Regions from separate parts of the Peribacillus sp. NPDC097225 genome, predicted to be linked through region 3. Evidence: riboswitches for the same ligand, from Rfam matches in the RefSeq annotation. Region 3 holds a riboswitch; each other region holds the start of a gene.

Region 1 (7,832 bases), on a different contig from region 3:
TCATGAAGAACGGTTTCGACTTTTTAAAAGAGATCGTGGATCACCAAGAAGCCAAACGTTTATATCAAAGCCTCATCCGTTTAGCCAAGAAGACGGCAGTTGCGCTTGATGACAACCATCCGGAATTATTCGGGGAGCTGGGTATCGATTTAGCCCTTGATAGTAACAAGCATCCTTGGATCATAGAAGTGAATTCGAAGCCCTCAAAAAAATTCCAAGGTACCTATGAAACATTCCGGCCATCTGTAAAGTCGATTATTGAGTTTATGTATGCGATAAATGAGTGAAGACCATCCATAAAAGGAGTTGCTGGCACGTGTTAATAGGGCTAATGTCCACGAAAGATACACAAGAAAATCATTATTTCACCGAGCTAGCCAAGACGGCTAAAACCCTTGGCATGAATGTTTGTAAGTTCGTACCGGAAAATATGGACGTTGATTCGAAGAAAATCAAGGGCGAGCGCTTTGATGGGGAAAAAGAAGTTTGGCTTCCTGCTTCACTTGACCTTCCTGATTTTGTATATGACCGTTGTTTTCATGGCATTTCCCGTGAGCACAATGATATACGTGAGAAAATAAATTGGTTAAAAGAAAACTCGAATTTTCTTGGGCTTGGCCTCCCTGGCAAATGGGATGTTTACCGAACATTGAAAACCAATCCCCTGCTTCAAGCCTTTTTCCCAGAGACGGAGCGGGTCACGACACCTGAGCAAATAATCGAGCACATGGAACGCCTGGAAAAAATCATCATTAAGCCCGAGTTTGGATCAGGCGGTCTTGGCATTTACCTTCTGACGAAAACTAAGGAAGGCACAACCGTGTCCATGACCAAAAAAGGAACGAAATATGACCGCCAATTCGAATCAAAATCGCAACTGAATAAATGGCTACAGCACTTATTAACTCGCTATAGTTACCTATGTCAACCTTATTTAGAATTGAGCAACCAGAAGAACGAACCATTCGACTTACGGATTTTGCTTCAGAAAAACGAAAAAAACCAGTGGCTGGAACGGGGGCGGGGCATTCGTCTTGGGAAACAAGATCATATCACTTCCAATCTGACGACTGGCGGAGAGGCCTTATCGCTTGAAGACTTCATGAAAAAGAATCCTGATTCCATCCCGGTAACCGTCGAACAAACCATCCAGCATATCCTCCGGACTCTCCCTGTGGAGACGGAAGGCGCTTTTCAAAGGCTATTCGAACTTGGAATCGATTTAGGCATCGATAAGGCGGGGAAAATTTGGATCTTGGACATTAACTCCAAGCCCGGAAGAAAAATCATCCAAACACTCCAACCAGAGTCCATGAAAGAAATTTATCAAGCCCCGTTCAAATATTGCCAATATTTATCCGAACATCTTCTGAAAGCAGGTGAATGACCCATGCGAAAGACATACCCTGCAGAGATTGCCAACATCCCCGGCCACGTCCTTTTTTATCCGTCTGACCTTGGGGAACTGGGGGATATCGAATTAATTTATTTTGGGCAGCATTCCTGCCCTGCAGCCGTCAAGCCAAATCCAGCCATCAAGCAATCAATCGTACTCTCGAATAGTCTTGCAGATTCTTTGATGTTCAACGAGATCGATACTCCCCTTCATTTATTTATATACGGGAAGAGCCTTCATATCGGCCCGCTCATTGGAATTTTCTCATCAGGCTTCACAGGCATTTCCAATAAACCGCTTGGGGAACGTTCCGGCTTTTTTTCGAAATTACTTTCTCTCAGTCAAACAACCGGTTGTATCCCCTTTGTTTTCGGTGAGAATGTCATCAATTGGGATCAAGAAACGATTAAAGGATATGTATATGAGAAGGAAAACTGGCAGATCAACGAATTCCCTTTTCCCAACGTCGTATATGACCGGCTTCCCAACCGAATGACGGAAAACCGTGAGGGGCCAAAGGAAGTGAAGCAAAAGTTCCAAAAGGAATATAAGATTCCTTGGTACAATCCTGGTTTCTTCAATAAATGGGATGTTTACGAACGGTTGAATGCGGATGATCGGGCTTTGCCATTTTTACCGGAGACCTACCCTTTTCAATCTCTATCCGTCGTCGAGACGCTTCTGTCGCATTATCGCCAAGTCTATATCAAACCCATTCATGGTAGCCTTGGCCTCGGCATTCATCAAATTCTGTATGATAAGCATGAAAATGTCTACTATTGCCGGTATAAAAATGAGGAACAGGAAAACAAATTACAAAAGTTCTCCACACTCGAATCCATCCTCAAACATGTATTTCATAATCGACCGCTTGAGAACCTGATCGTTCAACAAGGCATCCCGTTAATCCGCTCTTCAAAGCGGCCAGTGGATTTCAGGGTCCATACGAACAAGGACAGCAATGGGGTTTGGCAAGTGACGGCCATCGCCGCAAAAGTTTCCGGGGCTGGCAGTGTGACGACCCATATTAAAAGCGGCGGGGTCATCAAGACGGTTGCCGAACTATACGGAGATGACGAAGAAGCTAAACGGATCGAGGAAAAGCTATCAGAAGCCGCTCTTATATTAAGTGAAAGCATCGAGGAGCACCTAGATGGCATCATAGGAGAAATCGGCTTCGATTTCGGATTGGATAAAAAAGGGCAAGTATGGATGTTCGAAGCTAATTCTAAACCAGGCCGTTCTATCTTTTCCCATCCAAAGTTAAAGGAATTTGAACTTTTAACCAGGAAGCTCAGCCTTGATTATGCCATTTATCTTACCGAACAGACGATTTCACAAACGATTGGTACACAGAAATGAACATTTTTTATGATGTTCCCTCTGAGAGATGGAGCCATAACGAGGAAGATATGCAGCTATATGCGGGAGCCGCGAATGAGGAAATCCCTTTTAAGCAGGACACCCAGGATCAGGCACTTTTTCCGATTACTTTATTTCCGGGAAACCGGGTGCTAGTCGTTGGTATCTTGACCTCTCTAGATCCAAAGAAGGAATCAGGTATAGGGGGGAATTTGACACTTTTTCAGAATTTATCTCAATATTTATCGAATCATGGGATATTGGCCTATGTATTCACGGTTGAATCCTTGCTTTCCAACTACATGAAAGGCTTCATCTTTTCTTCACAAACGAACACATGGAATGAGGTAAAATTACCACTGCCCGATATCGTTTATAATCGCATTCCCAAAAGGGGATTCGAAGCATCGGAAAGTTTTCAAGAACTCCTTTCCTTTTTTAAAGAACATCGCATCACTTTATTCAACCCTCATTTTTTGGATAAGTACTTGATGTACGAAGCATTGACGGAAGATGGATCTCTAGCCCGCCATCTTCCATCGACCATAGACCTATCCGACCCTACCCAACTAGCGGACTTCTTACATTTCCACAAACATATTTATTTGAAACCATGCAAAGGAAGCCAAGGTAAGGGCATCTACACCCTGCTAGAAAAACCTGATGGCACCCTCCAATTCAATAGCCTGAAACATCAGGAATTGTACCCTGATTTCTCCGCGTTTTGGGAAGCCAATAAGGCGTCGCTCAAAAAGAGGGGGTATCTGGCCCAACGAGCGGTCATTCCAAAGAAACTGAATGGACACCGATACGATTACCGTATTCTTGTTCATTATGAAAATGGGTTTTATAAAGTGACCGGCAAGGGCGTGAGGATGTCGCAAACCCAGGAAATCACAACCCATACGCCAAGGGGGGGAAAGCTTTTTCCCTATCAGCAGCTACAAACGAGGCCGTTAAACAGGAAGTTGGCGAACATTGCGCAAAGATGTGGAATCATCCTCTCCAGGAAGTTTGGCTTTCTTGGGGAATTCTCCATTGATATCGGGGAAGATACATCCGGTGCTCTATTCATTTATGAAGTCAATTCAAAACCCATGCAATTTGATGAAGAGGAAATTGAAGCGAGCCGCCTACTACATTTAAAAAACCTGTTCATTGAATTAACTTTTCCGAATCACATAAGAAAATAACCTCCATCCTGCTTTTTCCATTATAATGAAATGAGAAACAGCGATATGGAGGTTATACATATGATTACGCATTTTCAATGGAAGCCGTTGCACAAGAATTTACCTGGCTGGAAGATTTCCTTTTACTTCAATAAATTGGCCGTCCAAGCCCTCTATCATAAAGATGGGTCCATTGAGTGGTTAACCAATCCGCCTGTAGAGTCAGAGGAAGAAAAACTCAAGGGCATGATTCATGATTTAATGGTGTACCACGTGTACGACTAAATAGAATAAAGAATCCCTCTTTGGCTAACACTAATAAAAAGCCAAGGAGGGAGTTCATTTGGATAAAGAAAAGATTACATTTCTGAAGGATACCGAGTATGACGGTAAGGATTCTGTATATCTCGATATCGATCGTATCATCAATGAAGGACTTGCTGGCGGAAACGTCTATGAAGCCGCGGACACCTTGAACATTGAGGAAGCCCATGACTTTCATGATGAAACGGAACCGAACATCAATAAAGATTGAAAACAAGAGCTTCCCTTATGGGCGGCTCTTTACTTGATTTCTTGATAGCCGAATATTTCTAGATTCACTTGGCTAAAGGCTCTTTCAAGATTTGCTTCGTATTCTTTCCTATCTTCTACGTTTTTGCCATGAACCTGGATTTCCTCAATCAAGCTTGCTCGGCAATCATCTAAAGATATCATTTCTTCCACACAAAAGTTACGCATGATTTGCGCTTTTAAATAGTCCGTAAAATGCTCAACTGTACCAAACAATGATATGGCCCCCTATGATAGCTGTCCTGTCTAATTAACAGGATTCTTTTTGAATGTTGTCCAATATGGACTTGTAAAAAACAAAAAACAACTTCCCATTCAGAAGTTGTTAGAGTGCAAACGAAACATAACAAAAATGACCATGATTCCCCATTTTTCTACAAAAATAAGAAAGCATGTTCTTGCTAATTTTTCGCACTTAACACCCCCTATCCTCGTAGGTTTCTGGCGTTGTGCTAAAAACGGGCAGGTCTCCTGGCTCATGATCATCGCTTTTCGAACCTTCCCATCTTTTCTTGCAAAAAAGACAGTGGCATTCCTTCGAATCGCTCTCATTTACAGTTGCGGGACAGCGTCGGATTCTAACCGACTTCCCTTTTAAGCAGATAAGCTACATGTTCTTATCTGCACCCATTTCTAGACGAAATACTATTTTTCAGTTTAACTGTATCAAATTTTCACTAGGATTACAATGAGGCTCCCGCCTTGTTCTTCGACCCTATCCCCCATCCTCTTATTCATCATTTCTTCCTTTCCTCTGAATACAACCTACTCTCTTTCAGTATCGATGTAATGATATGCTCCGAATCCCATTCATGACCGGATATCTCGATAAGCGGATACCGATTAGGCAACACGTTTTGCTGAATTTCATGGACTTCCAATCCTTGATCATGCAAACGCAAAATTTCACCGCGCAGATTTTCCAAGTAGCTGAGCTTTCTTTCAAACATTTCCTTCCCGTTCGGGACATACCCGGCGTGGCAGCAAAAGACCTCTACAAAATCATACCGAAGCAGTTTCTTGATGGATTCCATGATGAACGGAATTGATTCCTCCCTTAAAACGAGCTTTGTTTTCGGCGTTACAAACAGGTCACCCGAAAACAGCATGCCATTACTATGATTCAGGTAAACCATATGGTCCCTCGAATGCCCTGGTGTAAAGATTGGCTCCCATGTTTGAGTGCGTGAATGGACGACCCCTCCCAATGGTTCTGCCTTGAAGGCATCCCTGTCTCCCCAAAAAACTCTGCGGTAATCGGGATATTCGGCATCCTTTGCACAAATATCGAGGGACATCGGATGAATATAGATGGGGACGTTCCTATGTTCCTGTATCCATGCGGCCCCACCCGTATGGTCTTCATGATAATGCGTCAGCGCCACCATATCATAATCAGCGGTTTCAAAGAATGGAGTAAGTTCCTTCAACAAGATTTTTGCCCCCGTATCAACTAACATGCCATCGGTTAAGAACACATTCACGCTCATGCCTGATTTGTTTCCTTCCGGTGTCCCTTTTACGCAAACCACATCGTTTATCGTTTTCATTTCCAGCATGACTTTCCACTCCAATCATTTTTTTGGAAAACCTCATCATCCTTTATTTTCTAATTCACTTACAATAAATGTATTATCTCTCCATACTTTTTACAAGTATAATATTTTTTCTAATGATGGGAGTGATCAAAGTCCATATTCTTACGCAGACAGGCCATGTAAGATCCGGGACGTTCCGTGTAACTTAGCAAATGGCCACTATAATCTGGGCAAGTAGATCGTTTGATTCATAATCTTGATAAAATTCAAAAAATAATTGACATTACTGTATTTAACAAATAATATAGATTATATTAAAAAAATAATAAAATACTAAAATAGTAATTAACTTATCAAGAGTGACTGAGGGACCAGGCCCTATGACGTCCGGCAACCGCCCCACATCGGGAATGGTGCCCCTTCCTGCAGAATGAAATACCATTCTGAAAGATAAGACGGGATATAATTTCGCTGCCTCTTTCTGAATGATAGAGGTAGCTTTTTTATGTATAAGGAGGATAGCATCATGATTGAAATTCGTTCAGTTCGAAAGGAATATATCTCGAAGAATACCCGAGTTATCGGAGTGGATAATGTATCTTTAACCATTCAAACGGGGGAGGTTTATGGGATTGTCGGGTATAGCGGCGCGGGAAAGAGTTCATTGATTCGCTGTCTGAATCTTCTTGAGCGTCCGACCAATGGTAGCATCATCATCGATGGCGTCGACTTAACAACCTTATCAAGCCAGGAGCTTCGCAAACAACGCCAGAAAATCGGCATGATATTTCAGCATTTTTCCCTAGTCAGTTCCAAAACGGTTTTTGACAATATCTCCTTCGCCTTGAAAGCCGCCCATCAACCAAAGGAGGTCATTACTAACCGCGTTCTGGAACTTTTGGATATCGTTGGCCTTCGGGATAAAAAAGATGTTTATCCGGCTCAACTCAGTGGCGGACAAAAACAGCGGGTAGGCATTGCACGGGCCTTAGCGAATGACCCTACCGTCCTATTATGTGATGAAGCGACATCAGCCCTTGATCCAACCACTACGAAGTCGATCTTACAGTTGTTGAAAAAGATCAATAAAGAACTGGGCATCACCATCGTGCTGATCACCCATGAAATGGAAGTGGTCAAGGAACTGTGCCATCGTGTCTCCGTCATGCAAGATGGACGAATTATTGAAGATGGCCCTGTTTATGAAATATTTTCACAACCCAAACAAGAACTGACTAAGCAGTTCATCAGTAGCGTATTGGATTTTGAACTTCCTCCCCACCTTATTAGGGAAAACAAAGGAACGATTATCAAAATACAATTTGAAGGGCAAACCGCTGGTGAATCGATTCTCTCGGATACTCTACAAAACTATTCTGTCAGAGGGAATATCCTGCACGGGAAAATTGAATATATCCAGGATGTCCCTCTAGGAATCTTGATCATCGAATTGATTGGTGAGCCTGAAGAAGTGCAAGTAGCCCTTGAATACATAATAAGCCGGACCCGATCCGTGGAGGTGTTAAATCATGTCACTGCTTGATTCCATCATCAATATTTTGCCTGACCTTAATAAAGCCTTTCTGGAAACGATTTATATGGTCGGAATTTCCCTTGCGGTTGCCCTCCTGATTGGACTGCCTCTAGGAGTGTTGCTGTTTACGACGACCAGGAATTTGTTCTTTGAACATATCACGTTGAATCGGTCCCTCGGTTTCGTGGTCAATCTAGTCCGCTCGATTCCGTTTATCATTCTTTTAGTCGCTTTGCTTCCTTTAACCGAATTCCTTA
Region 2 (7,832 bases), on a different contig from region 3:
AAGTGTCGTTTTGAATATATCTACATTAAAACAGGAGTGGTTTTGCAACGTTCGCGGAGACGTACTTTCCGGAATCGTCGTTGCCCTGGCCTTAATTCCTGAGGCAATAGCTTTCTCCATCATTGCCGGGGTCGACCCGATGGTGGGATTGTATGCTTCCTTCTGCATCGCCATCGTCATCTCCTTTGTTGGTGGAAGACCAGGCATGATTTCAGCGGCGACCGGGGCGATGGCACTCGTGATGGTTGACCTTGTAAAGGATCATGGCTTGAACTATTTACTTGCCGCAACTATATTAACTGGGATCCTTCAAATTCTACTGGGCGTCTTTAAGATTGGGAAGCTCATGAAGTTTATACCGAAGCCGGTTATGACTGGCTTTGTGAATTCTTTGGCCATTATGATTTTCATGGCTCAGCTCACTCATTTCAAAGGGGAAACGTGGGTCATGTATGTCATGACAGCTGGTTCACTTGCCATCATCTACCTATTCCCACGGATAACCAAGGTCGTTCCTTCCCCGCTGGTCGCAATCATCTTCATGACCATCGTGGCCGTTGCAACAGGGGCTACTGTACGGACCGTAGGCGACATGGGGCAATTGAGCGAGGCTCTTCCCATGTTCTTGATTCCGGATATCCCTTTGTCATTCGAGACATTGGCCATCATTTTTCCTTATTCCATTGCCCTAGCGTTTGTCGGATTGCTTGAATCCTTACTAACGGCTCAAATCGTTGACGAAATGACCGATACGGATAGCAATAAAAACCGGGAGGCCAAAGGTCAGGGAATAGCGAACATCGTGGCCGGTTTCTTCGGCGGTATGGCCGGATGTGCAATGATTGGACAATCCGGTATCAACATCAAGTCCGGGGGACGAGGTCGACTGTCCACTTTCGTCGCCGGGGCCTTTTTGTTAATCTTGATCGTGTTATTGAATGATGTCCTCATTAAAATTCCGATGGCCGCCCTTGTTGCGGTCATGATCATGGTTTCCATCGGGACGTTTGATTGGTCCTCCTTGAAGAGGCTCCGTATCACGCCTAAAACCGAGGCGATAGTCATGATCGTAACGGTTATCGTTGTTCTTTATACGCATGATTTATCCAAAGGCGTATTCGCCGGGGTACTCTTGAGTATGATTTTCTTCTCGGCTAAAATTTCAAAAGTGTCTGTCGAGAAAACAGCGGACAACCAGGATCGGCAAATCACTTATCGAATAAAAGGCCAGGTGTTTTTTGCATCGGTCCAGGACTTCATTTCGAAGTTTGATACGAAGGAAAAAGCAGATTCCATCATCATTGATTTTTCCAATTCGAAAATATGGGATGCCTCGGCTGTAGGAGCCGTCGAGAAAGTCATCTTAAAATACAGAGTACAGGGGAAAACGGTTCAAGTGCTTGGCCTTGATCAGGAAAGTTCTCAGCTGCTAAAGAGCCTCGCCTCATATGAAAAGTAAAAGGATGCATGGCTCCCCTGCATAAATTCTTGCTGAACCGCCAAACTAGAGTGAATGATACTCTGGATTGGAGGGAAAATCATGTCATCCGAACAGGATTATACTGCAGCAGATTTATCACCTGACCTTCTCAATGAGTTAAAACTCTTTGAAGGAAAAATACGTGAGGAATCAAACAAAGAGCTTATCGTGATTGCGTATGAAAAAGAGAAAGAAGCGTTGAATTGAAAAAAGGACTCGAAGCCACTTTCAAAGTGGCTTCGAGTCCTTTTTTTATTACTTAGCGAAGATGTCGGTTAAAACTGGTACAATTTGTTTTTTACGTGACACGACGCCTTCCAATACAGCAATGTTCTTATTCAATGTTACGTTATACGCTTTCTCCACTGCATCCGCTGATGCTCCTAGAGCCAAGGCAACGGAATCATTCGTTAAGATATCCGTTACGACGAATAAGAATAAATCCAATTCTTTCGCGGCAATAACTGCATGAATCGCTGCTTCAATTTCTGATTGCTTTGCAAGCACTTCATTCGGGTCAACAGCATTCACTTGAGCAATCTCAACTTTTGCCGTTCCCATTGAAAATTCTTTTGCATCAAGTGTGATGAGCTGATCGATGGTTTTGTCACTCAGGTCAGCACCCGCTTTTAGCATCTCCAAGCCATATGTTTCAGCATTCACGCCAGCAATTTCCGCTAATTCCATAGCAGCTGCGACGTCTTGCTCCGTGCAAGTAGGCGATTTGAATAATAAAGAGTCGGAAATGATGGCTGAAAGCATAAGTCCTGCAATGGCTTTAGGCACTTCAATTCCGTTTTCTTTATAAATCTTATTTAAAATAGTAGCCGTGCAGCCAACTGGTTCTGCGCGGTAATATAAAGGATCACTTGTTTCGAAATTAGCGATACGATGATGGTCGATGACTTCCAATACGCGTACCTGGTCAATGTCTTCGGCACTCTGCTGACGTTCGTTGTGATCGACTAAAATCACGCCATCCGCTTCCCCAGCCACTTTTTCAACAAGGCGGGGTGCTTCGAATTTAAATTGGTCCAACGCATATTGTGTTTCACCATTCACTTCACCAAGACGAACAGGTTCAGCTTGGATGCCCAGCTGCTTTTTTAGGTCAGCATAAGCGATTGCTGAACAGATAGTGTCGGTATCCGGATTCTTATGTCCAAAAACTAATATTTTTTCCACGATTTTTTCTCCTTTTTCCTAAATGATTTGGCAGGGATTTTTCTTTTCATAACCAGAATCCCTAGTTTTGCTATGCAATTTATTTTAACACAAAAACCCTGACATTCCGCGATGGAATTTTGTATTCCTCCCTATATTCTTTCATCATCCTCTTCCTTTATCCGACCTTGTCAATAGATATGAATCAGTTTTCACAAATATATATGTTGAATTATCAGCATGGATGGCTTACGATAATATAAGCATACATACTAGATATTGACTTTTCCAACAACATAAATAACTATATATAGAATTATTAACCAAGGTGCCAGAGATGGCTGAAAAGGGAATCCGGTGTGAACCCGGAACTGTCCCCGCAACTGTAAATGTGACGAAATGAGAAAACCACTGTATAGCTCTCTATACGGGAAGGACTCAAAGTAGGATGATCATGAGTCAGGAGACCTGCCTGGTTTTTTCAAGTTTCTTATTCTTCGGGGATTGAGATGATGAAACGATAGTGTAACGGCTATTTTTTCATGGCTCTTTTATCCTATCGTTTGATCCGCTCAATTTATTGGGCGGTTTTTTTTTATTCGCGTACATTTAAGAGGAGGAACATTTATGACTCAAACATATAACCCTACCATAAAAAATGACACAGAAACAAATTCAATCCAGCTGGACATGTTATCCAAGGATTTCGAAGGCAGTCTTGATATGGAAAAGTTCAAAAAGCGTTTTACTAAATGGCTCGATCGCAAAGGTGATGCTTCAGAAGAACAAACATCGAAAAAGTTGATCCAGCTTGCACTTGAAAGTGTCGATATCGATGCCCCAGACTGGACATTCGTCGCCGCAAGGGAACTATTGAATACCATGTATCGTGATGCCCAAAAGAACCGGGGCTATGAAGGCCGGAACTATGGACCTTTCTATGAATTGATTCAAGAACTCTCTCAGCAGCATGAAGGGCAACGTTACCCTGTTTATAAAGCAGAGCTTCTCGACTCCTACACAAAAACGGAAATCGAAGAATTGGGTTCGGTCATCGATCCGGAAAAAGATAAACTATTTTCATATATCGGAATCTATCTTTTGAATGATCGCTACTTGGCCCGTCCAAAAAAAGACAAGGTCTATGAACTTCCCCAGGAGCGCTTCATGATCATTGCCATGGAAATCATGAGACTGGAAAAAACGGAACACCGCCTGCAGCTTGTCAAAGAGGCCTACTGGGCAATGTCGAACCTATATATGACGGTTGCGACCCCTACCCTTTCAAATGCCGGCAAAACCCACGGGCAATTGAGTTCATGCTTCATCGATGCAATCGAGGATTCCATCGACGGAATTTATCAATCAAACTATGATGCCGCAAAAGTTTCCAAGTTCGGTGGCGGCGTTGGTCTATATGTCGGAAAAATCCGTTCGCTCGGTTCTGATATCCGCGGTTTTTCCGGTAACAGTTCAGGCACGACTCCCTGGATTCGCCTCTTTAACCAAACGGCCGTCAGCGTCGATCAATTGGGACAACGTAAAGGCGCAATCGCCATCTATCTGGATGCGTGGCATAAGGACATCATGAGCTTCCTTGACTTGAAGACGCAAAACGGCGATGACCGCCTAAAGGCGCATGATATCTTCACTGGTGTCTGCATCCCCGATTTATTCATGGAAGCCGTGCGTGACCGGAAAGATTGGTATCTCTTCGACCCGCATACCGTGAAGCAAACCCTTGGGTTCTCCCTCGAGGATTTTTATGACGAGAAAAAAGGGGATGGCAGTTTCAGGGACCATTACGCCCTTGCTGTAGAGGCGGCGGAGAATGGCATACTTCCAGGCTATAGTTTCGAGAAAATCAAAGCGATGGACATTATGAAAGGCATCATGATTTCACAATTAGAAGAAGGCGTACCCTATATGTTCTACCGGGACGAAGTGAACAGAAAGAACCCGAACAAGCATAAAGGGATGATCTATTGTTCTAACCTTTGTACGGAAATCGCCCAGAACTTAAGCCCTTCAACGATCACCGACGAATATGAAACGGAAGATGGCGATGTCGTCGTAGTTCGCAAAAGCGGGGATTTCGTTGTCTGCAACCTTTCTTCCATCAACCTGCCACGCGCGATGAACAGCGATGTATTGGAGAGACTGATCCCGATTCAGATCCGCATGCTCGATAACGTCATTGACGTGAATACCTTACCGGTCAAGCAAGCTTCCATTTCGAATAAGCGCTACCGCTCAATCGGCTTAGGAACTTTCGGGTGGCATCATTTACTCGCGACGCAAAATATCTACTGGGAGTCCGATGAAGCCGTTCAGTACGCCGATACCTTATATGAGAAAATCGCTTATTTAACCATTAAAACATCCAATGAATTGGCCAAGGAAAAAGGAACCTACCCATACTTCGAAGGGTCCGATTGGCAAACGGGGGAGTATTTCGACCTTCGTGACTATAGAGATCCAAAATGGTTGGAATTAAAAGAAGAAGTGCAGCAGTATGGTACACGAAACGGCTATTTAATGGCAATCGCCCCCAATTCATCGACTGCCAAAATCGGTCATTCCACGGATGGCATCGACCCGTTATATGAAATCGAGTTTTATGAAGAAAAGAAAAACTTCAAATTTAAAGTGACAGCGCCTGGATTGACGCCCACTACGTATGAATACTATAAAAAAACGCGCTTCCATTTGGACCAAAAGGAAAGCATCAAGCAAAATGCAGCACGTCAACGTCATATCGACCAAGCCATCAGCTTCAACCTGTATGTACAAAACACGATCAAGGCTAAAGTGTTATTGGACATACACCTAACAGCATGGGAAAGCGGATTGAAATCGACTTATTATCTTCGTTCCACTTCATCCGAATACGACAATGCCTGTGAGAGCTGCTCCAGTTAACGAGTGGGAATGGAATTTACTTTATTGAAGGAGATTTTACAGATGACAAACCATATCAAGAAAATCAGGATGCTCGAACCAACCCATCCTACCAAGGCAACCGGCGTTTTCAAAGGAGAAGCATCAGGCTTTCTCCTTTGGAACGACATTCAGTATGAAAAATTCTATGATACCTATACACAGCTCATCAACAATTTTTGGAAGCCATCGAGCGTGAACATGATCCAGGATAAAAAGCAGTGGGGTGAATTGGATGAGGATATCCAGGATGCTTTCCTCGACATCCTCACGATGATTGCCGGGATGGACAGCCTGCAAACACCAACATTAGTGGAGATCCTTCGATACATCAAGGATCCGGCAGCAAAGGCGATCCTCGCCAACATGGCCCAGCAGGAATCCATTCATAATGAATCGTATTCTTACATCCTTGCTTCCTTGATTCCTGTCGGCAAGCAAAAACAGCTTTTTGACCGGATCAAAGAACACCCGGAAGTAATCAAGCGGAACCATCCGATCGTGGATGCCTACCAAACATTTGTGGACGACCCTAGCCCTCAGCACTTATTCGAGGCGCTCATCCATTCCACGAACCTTGAAGGGATCTATTTTTACCTGGCTTTCGCCTTCTACTACAATCTGGGCCGGCAAAATCTGATGACCGGTTCGGCAACGATGATTTCCTATATTCATCGCGATGAAATGGTCCACTTCGATTTCATTGGCATGCTTGTACAAATTTTAATGTATGAATATCCGGAACTGAATAATGAAGACAATACGAAGTTCATCTATACGACGATTGAAAAGGCCGTCGAGCTTGAAAAAGAATGGTCCGAATATATGCTTGAGGATATCCAAACAAAAGCAGATCTCGATTTGGACGAGTTCAACGAGTATATTGAATATATCGCCAACAAACGATTACGCATGCTTGGACTTGAAAACTTGTATCAAGAGTATAGCGAGAACCCGATGCCCTGGATCAAAACGTTCGACGATGAATCCATCGGGCTGACGAAGACCGACTTCTTCGAGCAAAAATCAAGGACCTATAGCCAAGTAAATGCAAGCAACGGGTTCGATGAGCTTTAAAGCCGCCATCGTCTATCATTCGGCAGGCGGCAATACAAAGGCGCTTGCTGAAGTCCTTGCATCCCTTTTGCCCGAAGCAGAGCTATTTCGGGTTCTTGAATTTGATATACGTACAGTGCATGAGTATGATTCGTTGATTGTCGGTACTTATACTTGGGGAAATGGCGAGCTTCCTGCCAGAATGTCCGCCTTCTATTCGGAGCTAGAGCAAATGCCGATTTCCCACCTGAAAACAGGAGTCTTCGGAACGGGTGAAACCAATTACAATCATTTTTGCGGAGCCGTCGACCAATTTCGGGACATGCTATTTGCCAAGAGCCAATTGGTCGCTACATTGAAAATCGAACAAATGTATCAAGAAGCTGACCTACCCAGGATAAAAAAGTTCGCCTCTCTATTTACAAACTAACAAACTCCCAAGCTTGTAAATACAAAATAAAAAGACCCCAAATTGGGGTCTTTATTAACATTCAATTATTTTTGAACGTTAGCAGCTTGTGGTCCACGAGCGCCTTGCTCGATTTCGAAAGAAACTTCTTGGCCTTCTTCAAGTGTTTTGAAACCTTCACCTTGAATAGCTGAGAAATGTACGAATACGTCGTCTTGTCCTTCAACTTCGATGAAACCGAAACCTTTTTCTGCGTTGAACCATTTTACTTTACCTTGTACCATGTTAGTTCCTCCTGTGTTTGGAAAAAATCCATTTTTATACTATTTTTGGTTCTGGATAATGTCTCAAGAGGAACCCTAAAACGGTAAATCCTTCTATCAAACAACTTATTCCGAACAAAAATAATTACCCATATTATATCATGGGTAATTAACTGAAAACAATATTAATGGGAGTAATTTTGCCGACAAATTATCCTAAAATTCTACATTTTTCTTTTTTTGCTTTGACGGAATCCTTCATCCAATAAGTAGCGCTCCGCTTCGATTGGACTTTCGAAACACTCCTCTAAGTTCGGTCCTGAGTATACGTTCCAAAGCTGATCTTCTCTAACAAGCGAAAGCTCCTGCTTTTCACGGCCAATCCAAGTTCCCTCCAACCTAGCGAACTCATCGTCCGCCTCCTCTTCTTGCATAACAGGAGGTTCGGATAAATAGGATAGGGCAGTTTTGATCAATGCTTTTAATTCCTCTTCGGAATAGTCACGTATATTGATGAATC
Region 3 (7,832 bases):
AGGGCCACGGTATCTTTTACTGTATAGGAAAAAGCCAATGAGGAATGCTGCGGCAAAACGGCGATGACCTGTGCCAGTTGTTTGGACGAATATCCCTGTAGGTCTTTCCCCTTAATATCGATGGTTCCCGCCTGATACGGCAGGATACCGCTAAGCATCCCCAATAGCGTCGTTTTCCCACTTCCATTCGGACCAAGAATACCGAATAATTCTCCTTTTTTTACATCAAACGAGACGGAGTCCAAAACCGTTTTATTATCATATCCTCCTGTTAACCCTTTAACTTCAAGCATACACTTCTACCCTTCTCTCCGTCTCTTTAATAAAATAAATGCGAATGCCGGCGCACCGATAAGCGAAGTAATAACACCTATCGGCAATTCTGTCGGTGCGATGATCGTTCGTGCCACCAGATCAGCCAATATTAAAAATCCGCTTCCCACAATCATTGATAATGGCAACAGATGCGTATGGTCTGGCCCCCAAATCCTGCGGACCAAATGGGGGATGACCAGCCCTACAAAGCCAATCGTCCCTGATACGGCAACGGCAGCCCCTGTCAGTATCGAGCCGGCGATCAGAATCAGCATCTTCCTCCGCTGAACATTCACGCCTAGGTGCCTCGCACGGTCTTCCCCAAATGTCATGGCATTCAATTCGTGGGTATTCATCATCAAAACGAGAGAACCAAGGAGGAAAAATGGCAAAATGATCGTGACATGACTCCAACCACGCATCGAGACACTTCCCATCAGCCAGCTGATGATTTGCCTTAACTCCTCACCCGTCAATGCAATCATCAATGAGATGAAAGCACTTAAAAACGAGCTGAAAATGATACCGGTTAAAATAATCGTTTCTACCTTCATGGAACGATCCATTTTTCTTGCAAAGGTCAATACGCAAAAAATCGTCAACAATGAAAAAAGAATGCTTAATGTAGGCAGTGTATATAGGCCAAAAAACGGCAGTGACAAATTCAAAAACAACGTTAATACTGCACCAAGCGAAGCCCCTGAGGATATTCCCAGGGTATAGGGGTCAGCTAGGGGATTCCTGAGCAATCCCTGAAATGCTGCCCCTGCTATTGCAAGGGATGCCCCAACCAAACCTGCAAGCACGACCCTCGGCAGGCGGATATTCATCACGATATTCGTCAGTGTCCCATCCGGTTCCATGGCCAGGGGCAAATGAAGGACTTCCTTGCCAATGATTTGCAAAAGCACTGGTATCGGAACGGAAACCGATCCTAAGGAAATACCGATCAATATCGAAATAACCAAAAATGATAGGGCAAATACATAGGCCAATGCCCGTTTAGTTTTTAAATACGTTCGGATAGACTGATTTGGCAAGTTCCTCTACTCCCTCTATAAGCCTAGGACCGGAACGAGTGACAATATCTGAATGGACATCGAAAACCTCACCATTCTTAACTGCCTGAATGTCGGCCCATCCATTTCTTCCCGTTACCTCTTTGACTGGATCTCCTGTGTAGTAACCATAGGTTGTAATGATGACATCCGGGTTGGCCGCTATCATCGACTCTTCATCGAGTTTTACCCAGCCATCCAATTCACCTGCGACATTATCCGCTGAAATGATGTCCAGCATTTCATCCATGAAAGTATTTTTTCCCGTTGTATAGATTTCAGGTGACGGTGAAACCTCTACAAAAACACTTTTTCTATCCTCACTCTTGATTGCCTTAGCCTTTTCTTTGATCTTTTCCAGCTTGGTCTGCATCGTCTTGACGATTTCCTTTGCCTTATCCAGTTCCCCTATTGCCGTTCCAATCATCTCGATAGACGTATACACTTCTTTAAAGCTTTTAGCATCATTCACGATTATAACTGGAATACCCGCATCCTTAAGCTGTTGGATTCCTTCTTTGGAATTATGGGCACTCTCATGAGCAAGAACGATATCAGGCTGCAAGGCTAAAATCATCTCTGTATCTATTTCCATTCCACCTATCTTCTGAATATCTTTCGTTTCTTCCGGGTAATTGTCATTTTCAGACACTCCAATCACTTTCTCACCCGAACCTAGCGCAAAGACCGCTTCTGTATTACTTGGGATTAATGAAACAATTTTTTCTGGTTTCTGCTCGATGGTGACTTTGTTACCCACTGCATCTTGTAACGAAAGCGGGAAGCCCTGGTTAACAGCTTGTTTTGTCGACTGGTTTTCTCCTGTTCCATCCTGGGAGGCATCGCTACAGCCAACCAGTATACCGACCATCAATCCCATCACAAGCATGAAACTATATATCTTCCTCATCTTAAAACCTCCATCATTTTTGAGTTCATTTCTGGACCTTCACACATGTGTTGCGAATATCAAAAGACATACAAAAAAGCATCCCCCATCAAAACGGAGGATGCATGTATGGCAACGGAACAAAAAAGGGACATAGCTCTGCCACACACCTCCCCATCCGCGTGGTTACCGGTGTACAATTTTGGCAGGTCTCCTGGCTCATGGTCATTGCTAACGGCACCTTCCCATATTATTCATACAGTGGTATACATCCGTTAACTCCCATTTACAGTGGCGCGACCGCGTTGGCATTTCACCAACTTCCCTTTCAAGTCCTTACAGACACCAAATTGTTCATATGTATATAATTTCACTGCCTTTCATTATACACCATTTAGGAAATCGTATTATATGATATTTCAGATTACTTTAAATTAAGATTTGGAACGCAAAAAGGCAACCATCACATGGCTGCCTTCTATAGCTTTAGATGTCACTATTAAAACGGCATGTACTTTGATCACGTAAAAGACCTAGATCTTTCGGCACCATCGTTTCAATCAAAAAGTCATCCTCTTCCTCATAAATGATTTTCTTCATTTCGATTCCGAAGTACTCTTTCATCCGGGCTTCCGTCATCACTTCGCGGACTTCGCCATACACCACACGCTTTTCCTTGGCAGTCATTAAAACATGGTCAGCCAAGTAGAATGCGTGGTTCGGATAATGCGTGTTTATGATACAAGAAATGTTCTTCTCTTTCGATAACCGCTTAAGTGTCTGTAAAATCACGATTTGCTTTTGAATATCAAGATGCGATTCCGGCTCATCAAGAATCAATACATCCGGATTCGATACAAGCGTCCGGGCAATCAAGGCCAGCTGCAATTCCCCACCACTGACGGAATTACAGGACTTTTTGGCAAGGTGCGCAATGCCAACCATTTCAAGAGCAGCGATGGCAGCCTCCCGGTCCTTTGCAGAAGGCTGGGACAGCGTACTGATATAAGGCGCCCTTCCCATAATGACAAGCTCTTCCAAAGTAAATCCGAAAACCATTTTATGTGCCTGAGGAACATAACCGATTCGTTTCCAGATCGTTTTGCGTGATAGCGCAGTAAGCGGCTTTCCGTCGATGAGCGTTTGACCCTTTTTCCAATCAAGAAGGCCGGTGATACACTTCAGCATCGTGGTTTTACCGGCACCGTTCGGGCCAAGGATCGCCATGATCTCTCCGTCATTCAACGAAAAGTCAATGTCGGTCTGGTAAAGAAAAGGAGCTTTCTCTCTTTTTTTAGCATAGAAAAAATTCCCTCCCTGCACCTCGATTTTCATGACCACCCACCTCCTGTCTTTCTAAGTAGAATCGCAAAGAATGGTGCGCCGATAATGGCTGTCAATATCGATAGCGGAATTTCCGTAGCGGTTACAGAACGTGCCAGGTTATCGATCAGGAGTAAATAGGCGCCACCAATCGATAGGGATACCGGCAGGACAAGTTGATTGTTGTTCCCGACGAGCATTCTTGCCACATGAGGGATAATCAGTCCTACCCAGCCGATGATACCGGCTATCGCTACAGATGAAGCCGTAATTAACGTCGCACCAAGAATGACCGTCCACTTCAATCTAGTGACCGGGATACCTAGCGATTTTGCTTCATCCTCAGGTAAGGTCAGTAAATTGATTCTCCAGCGTAGTGAATATAAAATCAAGATGCCGACAAGGATGATTGGTCCACCCACATATAAATCCTTGTATGTGGCCGTTCCAAGGCTTCCCATTAACCAGTATGTGATGGCTGGCAGCTTTTCCTCAGGGTCGGCGACAAACTTAATTAACGAGATCAACGCTTGGAAAAGGGCGGAGGTGACAACCCCAGCCAAAACAAGCATGAAGACCGGTGAATCTTTTTTGCCGCTGATTATGAACGTGAAAACGATGGCGGCTAAACCACAGCCAAGTGCCAAGACTTGAGATGCAAAACCATGTCCCAATAATAAAATCCCAAGGGAAGCACCGAACCCAGCACCTGCAGACACTCCTAGGATATCGGGACTGACCAAGGGGTTGCCGAACATCCCTTGGAAAGAGGCGCCTGCAATCGATAGGCCCGCACCGATTAACAAGGCCAGTAAAATTCGTGGCAGACGTATTTGAAGGACCACTGTTTCTTCCATCTGTGTCCATGTTGGCTCGATTGGAAACACAGTTGAAAGCAATATTTTAATTTGAGTCCCTAAGTCCATTCCAAAGCGTCCGATGCTCAATGATAGGAGAACCATCGCAATGGGCAATATCCAGAAGAGGACCGTTTTCCATTTTTTCATTTTTATTCCCTACTTTACTGTTTTGCGGCTTCGGAAGATGGGTGAAGAATGTTCTCTACTTGTTCTTCCGTTACATCATAATCATAGAACTCTGAGTAGTAATCCGTGATTTCATCCTTCATATCATAATCAAATAGCTCGGGATGATTTTTCTGAGCCATCCATTTTAACATAAGAGGTGCATCACCGCTTGGTGGGAACCATCTATAGATGCCCAGCGGAATTTTATATACATTTCCTTCTTGTACAGCACTGACCTGACTCCAATCTTGTCCGTTCACTGTATTGTTCGTTAGGTCTTCAGGCTGAGTTGTCGAAAAGTTCGTAATGTAGATGATATCCGGGTTCCATTTGTAGATTTGTTCCATATTGACTTCTTTTGTTCCTGTAACTTCTTCTGCTGCTATATCATAGGCCCCTGTAGCATTTAACCATTGGTTACTAAAGAAGCTCTTCCCACCGACCATGATGCTTTTATCACTGTGCTGATAGAGGATTAATGCTCTAGGCTTGTCTTTATCCTTAATGCCATCTAATTTCTTATCCAATTCGGCTTGAACGGCTTGGCCCTTTTCCAAGAACTTGTCCGTTCTTTCGGTAGTGCCCGTAATTTCCCCAGTCAGTTCCAACCAACTGTTGAAGGTAGCCAATGGCTCCGCAGCTGCTGCATCCATAGGGTTGAGTGCCACAACCGAAACACCTGCATCTTCTAATTTGTTTATGGACTTTTGGTCCTGTGCTTTTTCAAAGTAAAGTTGCGGATTGACTTTCATCAATTCTTCCACGTTCACTTCGCCATTTTTAATGAATGATGTATCTGCCTTTAAAATATCGGGTGATATTTCAGAAAGAATCGAGTTTTCCGCGGCATTATACGCATTAGGATGCAAGCCGACAACTTCCTTCGTCGAATTTGTTGCTACATACCAAGTCGAGAAGTACGGAAGAATGCCACCGACCGCAATACGTTCCACTTTACCTGGTACCGTTACATCACGGCCAAGTTGATCTTGAATCACTTTTTCCTCTGCAGTCGTCTGTTTTTCTGAAGTATTGCCTTTCGAATCATCCCCAGAGTTTCCACAGCCCGTAATCAAAGCGGCCATCGCAGTGGTTGCCGCTAACATTGTCCATTTCTTCTTCATAAAACTTCCTCCTTATCCTTCTCTAAGCCACTTAGCCATCCCATGTAAGAATGGTTTAGATTGGTCGATGAATCCAAGTCCAATGTGGAATATTGGATCAAGGGTGGTAATGATCAATTCGCCTTTATAAGACACATCATCGGTGTAGATGATCGAGCGACCGTCGGGAGTATTCACAAGTGATTTTGCCCCTTCCGGAACTTTGAACGTCCCGTGGTAATGCCACTTCATATCTGATAGGGATACATGCTGATATAAAGGATGATCTGTATTTTCAGCCATTAAAGGTAAATCTCCATGCTCCTTCACCCACCAACTGAAATTCACTTCAGATTCCTCCCAGTCTATACCAGGAAGCCAATTATCCAGCACTTCACCGAAAACGACTAGACGTTTTCCCTCTTGAAGGAACTTCACGAAAAGCGATTGGTACCGTTTTAAAAGCATTAGGGACATCCGATCATTAACAATTAGCGTGTCATATTGACTTAAATCATATGTATGGAGCTGACGAAGTTGAAGCACATCATCATACATATAAGCAAACTCATCCATTTGAAAGAAACGATGATGGAAACTATAACCGTTATCTAAGATTGCCACTTTCATTGCTTTGTTTCCCCCTTGTTTGCTTCATACTCTTCGCGTATCCAGTCCAAAATTTGTTGACGTAGCACACGCGAACTATTTTCTTGGATTCCAAAGCGGTACAGATCCGTTCCTGCACCCGCGACAATCGTGCCACCGGTCGTTTTTCGGTCAATGTAAATGATTGCTTTTCCTTCTTGGTCTTCAACGATTACTTCCGAATGTTCTGGAGCCTCAAGATATCCTCTTGAGAAAAAGCCACGAACCCCTTTTTTATAATTCAAATCATAAGGGTCAATTCCTGCGAACATAGGATGTACAGGCTCAGTCAAGCGGATTTCACGGTCCTTCAAAGAAATCGGAGAACGCATCCAATTTCCGCAACCAGGTAACCAAGGTAGGAAATTTTCGGTTTGGGAAAGAATGACGCCGCCATCATTCAAATAATTTTCGATGATTTCTTTATGTTCAAGTAAAAAGGCCTCTTCCACGAAATTAGTCACGATGACCCCAGCATATGCCGAGAAATCAGCAAATGGAATATCATACAATTGCAAAGAAACCAAACCATTTTCATGATCGATGTCTTTAAGTCTTGTGAATTGAATATCAGTACTTATATAGGCTATAGGTTTCATAATCAACCATCTTTCTTATATTGATATAATATTTTTTCGATTGTAAATATTGTCAAATGTTGATTTAACGGGATATAATCACTTTTATTTATTACTTCAAGATAGAATATTTATGTTTATCAGTATAAGTGATAATGATTATCATCGTCAACAAAAACTTTTATCCAGTTGGTTTTATCAAAAAACTAGTGGGGTAACTGATGGACTCCACCGTAGTTAGCCTTTCTCTGTCGAACGAAAAAGCATGGCGCGAAAGGTATTTATCGCCTTCTTCACACTGCCATTCAGACACTACAAGGCAGTCAATATAGATAATTTCCCATGAATATTTTCGCAACAAGAGGCTATAACCTTGAAATGTTTACTAATAACAAATATAATAAGAAAGTCGTCGTTACCTTTATATGTCCCAGTAGCTCAGTAGGATAGAGCGACAGCCTCCTAAGCTGTAGGTCGTAGGTTCGATTCCTATCTGGGACGCTAAATGGAAAACAGCCAAAACCTTGTAATATGGAGGTTTTGGCTGTTTTTTTTATTGGAACAATGATAAAAGTAGAAATATTGATGTAAGTTGTTTATTAAAAGAGGGATATGGCATCCAGCCTGTCCAATTATTCATACCATTTAATGAAGACTGCCTTCCTTTATGTCCATATAAAGTGTTCGGTCTGATTGAACTTCAGCATAAAAGACATCAGAGATTGATGTAATACCAGCTTTAGCTAATTGACCATTCAACCACTCCATATCAAGGTTTAACTGATCCAGGTTATCCATGTTGACTACCCCATCCGAAATAACGCCTGTTATGATGGGCGAAGGGTTCTTTTGAAGATTTCCAATATTCATGTCGCCTCTTACGATAGGCT

What was found. Region 3 has a riboswitch for cobalamin ahead of ACIQXH_RS14515 (helical backbone metal receptor). Riboswitches for the same ligand answer to the same signal wherever they lie in the genome.
Region 1: linked by a shared signal. The riboswitch ahead of ACIQXH_RS11200 (hypothetical protein) and the one ahead of ACIQXH_RS14515 (helical backbone metal receptor) in region 3 are both predicted to bind cobalamin.
Region 2: linked by a shared signal. The riboswitch ahead of ACIQXH_RS10885 (ribonucleoside-diphosphate reductase subunit alpha) and the one ahead of ACIQXH_RS14515 (helical backbone metal receptor) in region 3 are both predicted to bind cobalamin.

The regions. Positions count from the first base shown of each region.
Region 1 is NZ_JBIWDJ010000003.1:223,228-231,059, reverse strand. It holds gene ACIQXH_RS11230 (YheC/YheD family endospore coat-associated protein) at 1-287, shown strand, start outside; gene ACIQXH_RS11225 (YheC/YheD family endospore coat-associated protein) at 317-1,387, shown strand; gene ACIQXH_RS11220 (YheC/YheD family endospore coat-associated protein) at 1,391-2,758, shown strand; gene ACIQXH_RS11215 (YheC/YheD family endospore coat-associated protein) at 2,809-3,951, shown strand; gene ACIQXH_RS11210 (YheE family protein) at 4,012-4,215, shown strand; gene ACIQXH_RS11205 (hypothetical protein) at 4,274-4,465, shown strand; gene ACIQXH_RS11200 (hypothetical protein) at 4,495-4,719, opposite strand; cobalamin riboswitch at 4,948-5,149, opposite strand; gene ACIQXH_RS11195 (MBL fold metallo-hydrolase) at 5,241-6,062, opposite strand; SAM riboswitch class I at 6,389-6,498, shown strand; gene ACIQXH_RS11190 (methionine ABC transporter ATP-binding protein) at 6,568-7,584, shown strand; gene ACIQXH_RS11185 (methionine ABC transporter permease) at 7,571-7,832, shown strand, end outside.
Region 2 is NZ_JBIWDJ010000003.1:159,039-166,870, reverse strand. It holds gene ACIQXH_RS10900 (SulP family inorganic anion transporter) at 11-1,459, shown strand; gene ACIQXH_RS10895 (hypothetical protein) at 1,541-1,687, shown strand; gene ACIQXH_RS10890 (manganese-dependent inorganic pyrophosphatase) at 1,736-2,665, opposite strand; cobalamin riboswitch at 2,953-3,134, shown strand; gene ACIQXH_RS10885 (ribonucleoside-diphosphate reductase subunit alpha) at 3,272-5,566, shown strand; gene ACIQXH_RS10880 (ribonucleotide-diphosphate reductase subunit beta) at 5,609-6,661, shown strand; gene ACIQXH_RS10875 (flavodoxin domain-containing protein) at 6,651-7,070, shown strand; gene ACIQXH_RS10870 (cold-shock protein) at 7,136-7,333, opposite strand; gene ACIQXH_RS10865 (hypothetical protein) at 7,537-7,832, opposite strand, start outside.
Region 3 is NZ_JBIWDJ010000004.1:366,755-374,586, forward strand. It holds gene ACIQXH_RS14505 (heme ABC transporter ATP-binding protein) at 1-293, opposite strand, end outside; gene ACIQXH_RS14510 (FecCD family ABC transporter permease) at 300-1,355, opposite strand; gene ACIQXH_RS14515 (helical backbone metal receptor) at 1,318-2,283, opposite strand; cobalamin riboswitch at 2,450-2,627, opposite strand; gene ACIQXH_RS14520 (ABC transporter ATP-binding protein) at 2,749-3,597, opposite strand; gene ACIQXH_RS14525 (FecCD family ABC transporter permease) at 3,594-4,592, opposite strand; gene ACIQXH_RS14530 (ABC transporter substrate-binding protein) at 4,607-5,737, opposite strand; gene ACIQXH_RS14535 (hypothetical protein) at 5,750-6,346, opposite strand; gene ACIQXH_RS14540 (hypothetical protein) at 6,343-6,963, opposite strand; tRNA gene ACIQXH_RS14545 (tRNA-Arg) at 7,370-7,443, shown strand; gene ACIQXH_RS14550 (YetF domain-containing protein) at 7,588-7,832, opposite strand, start outside.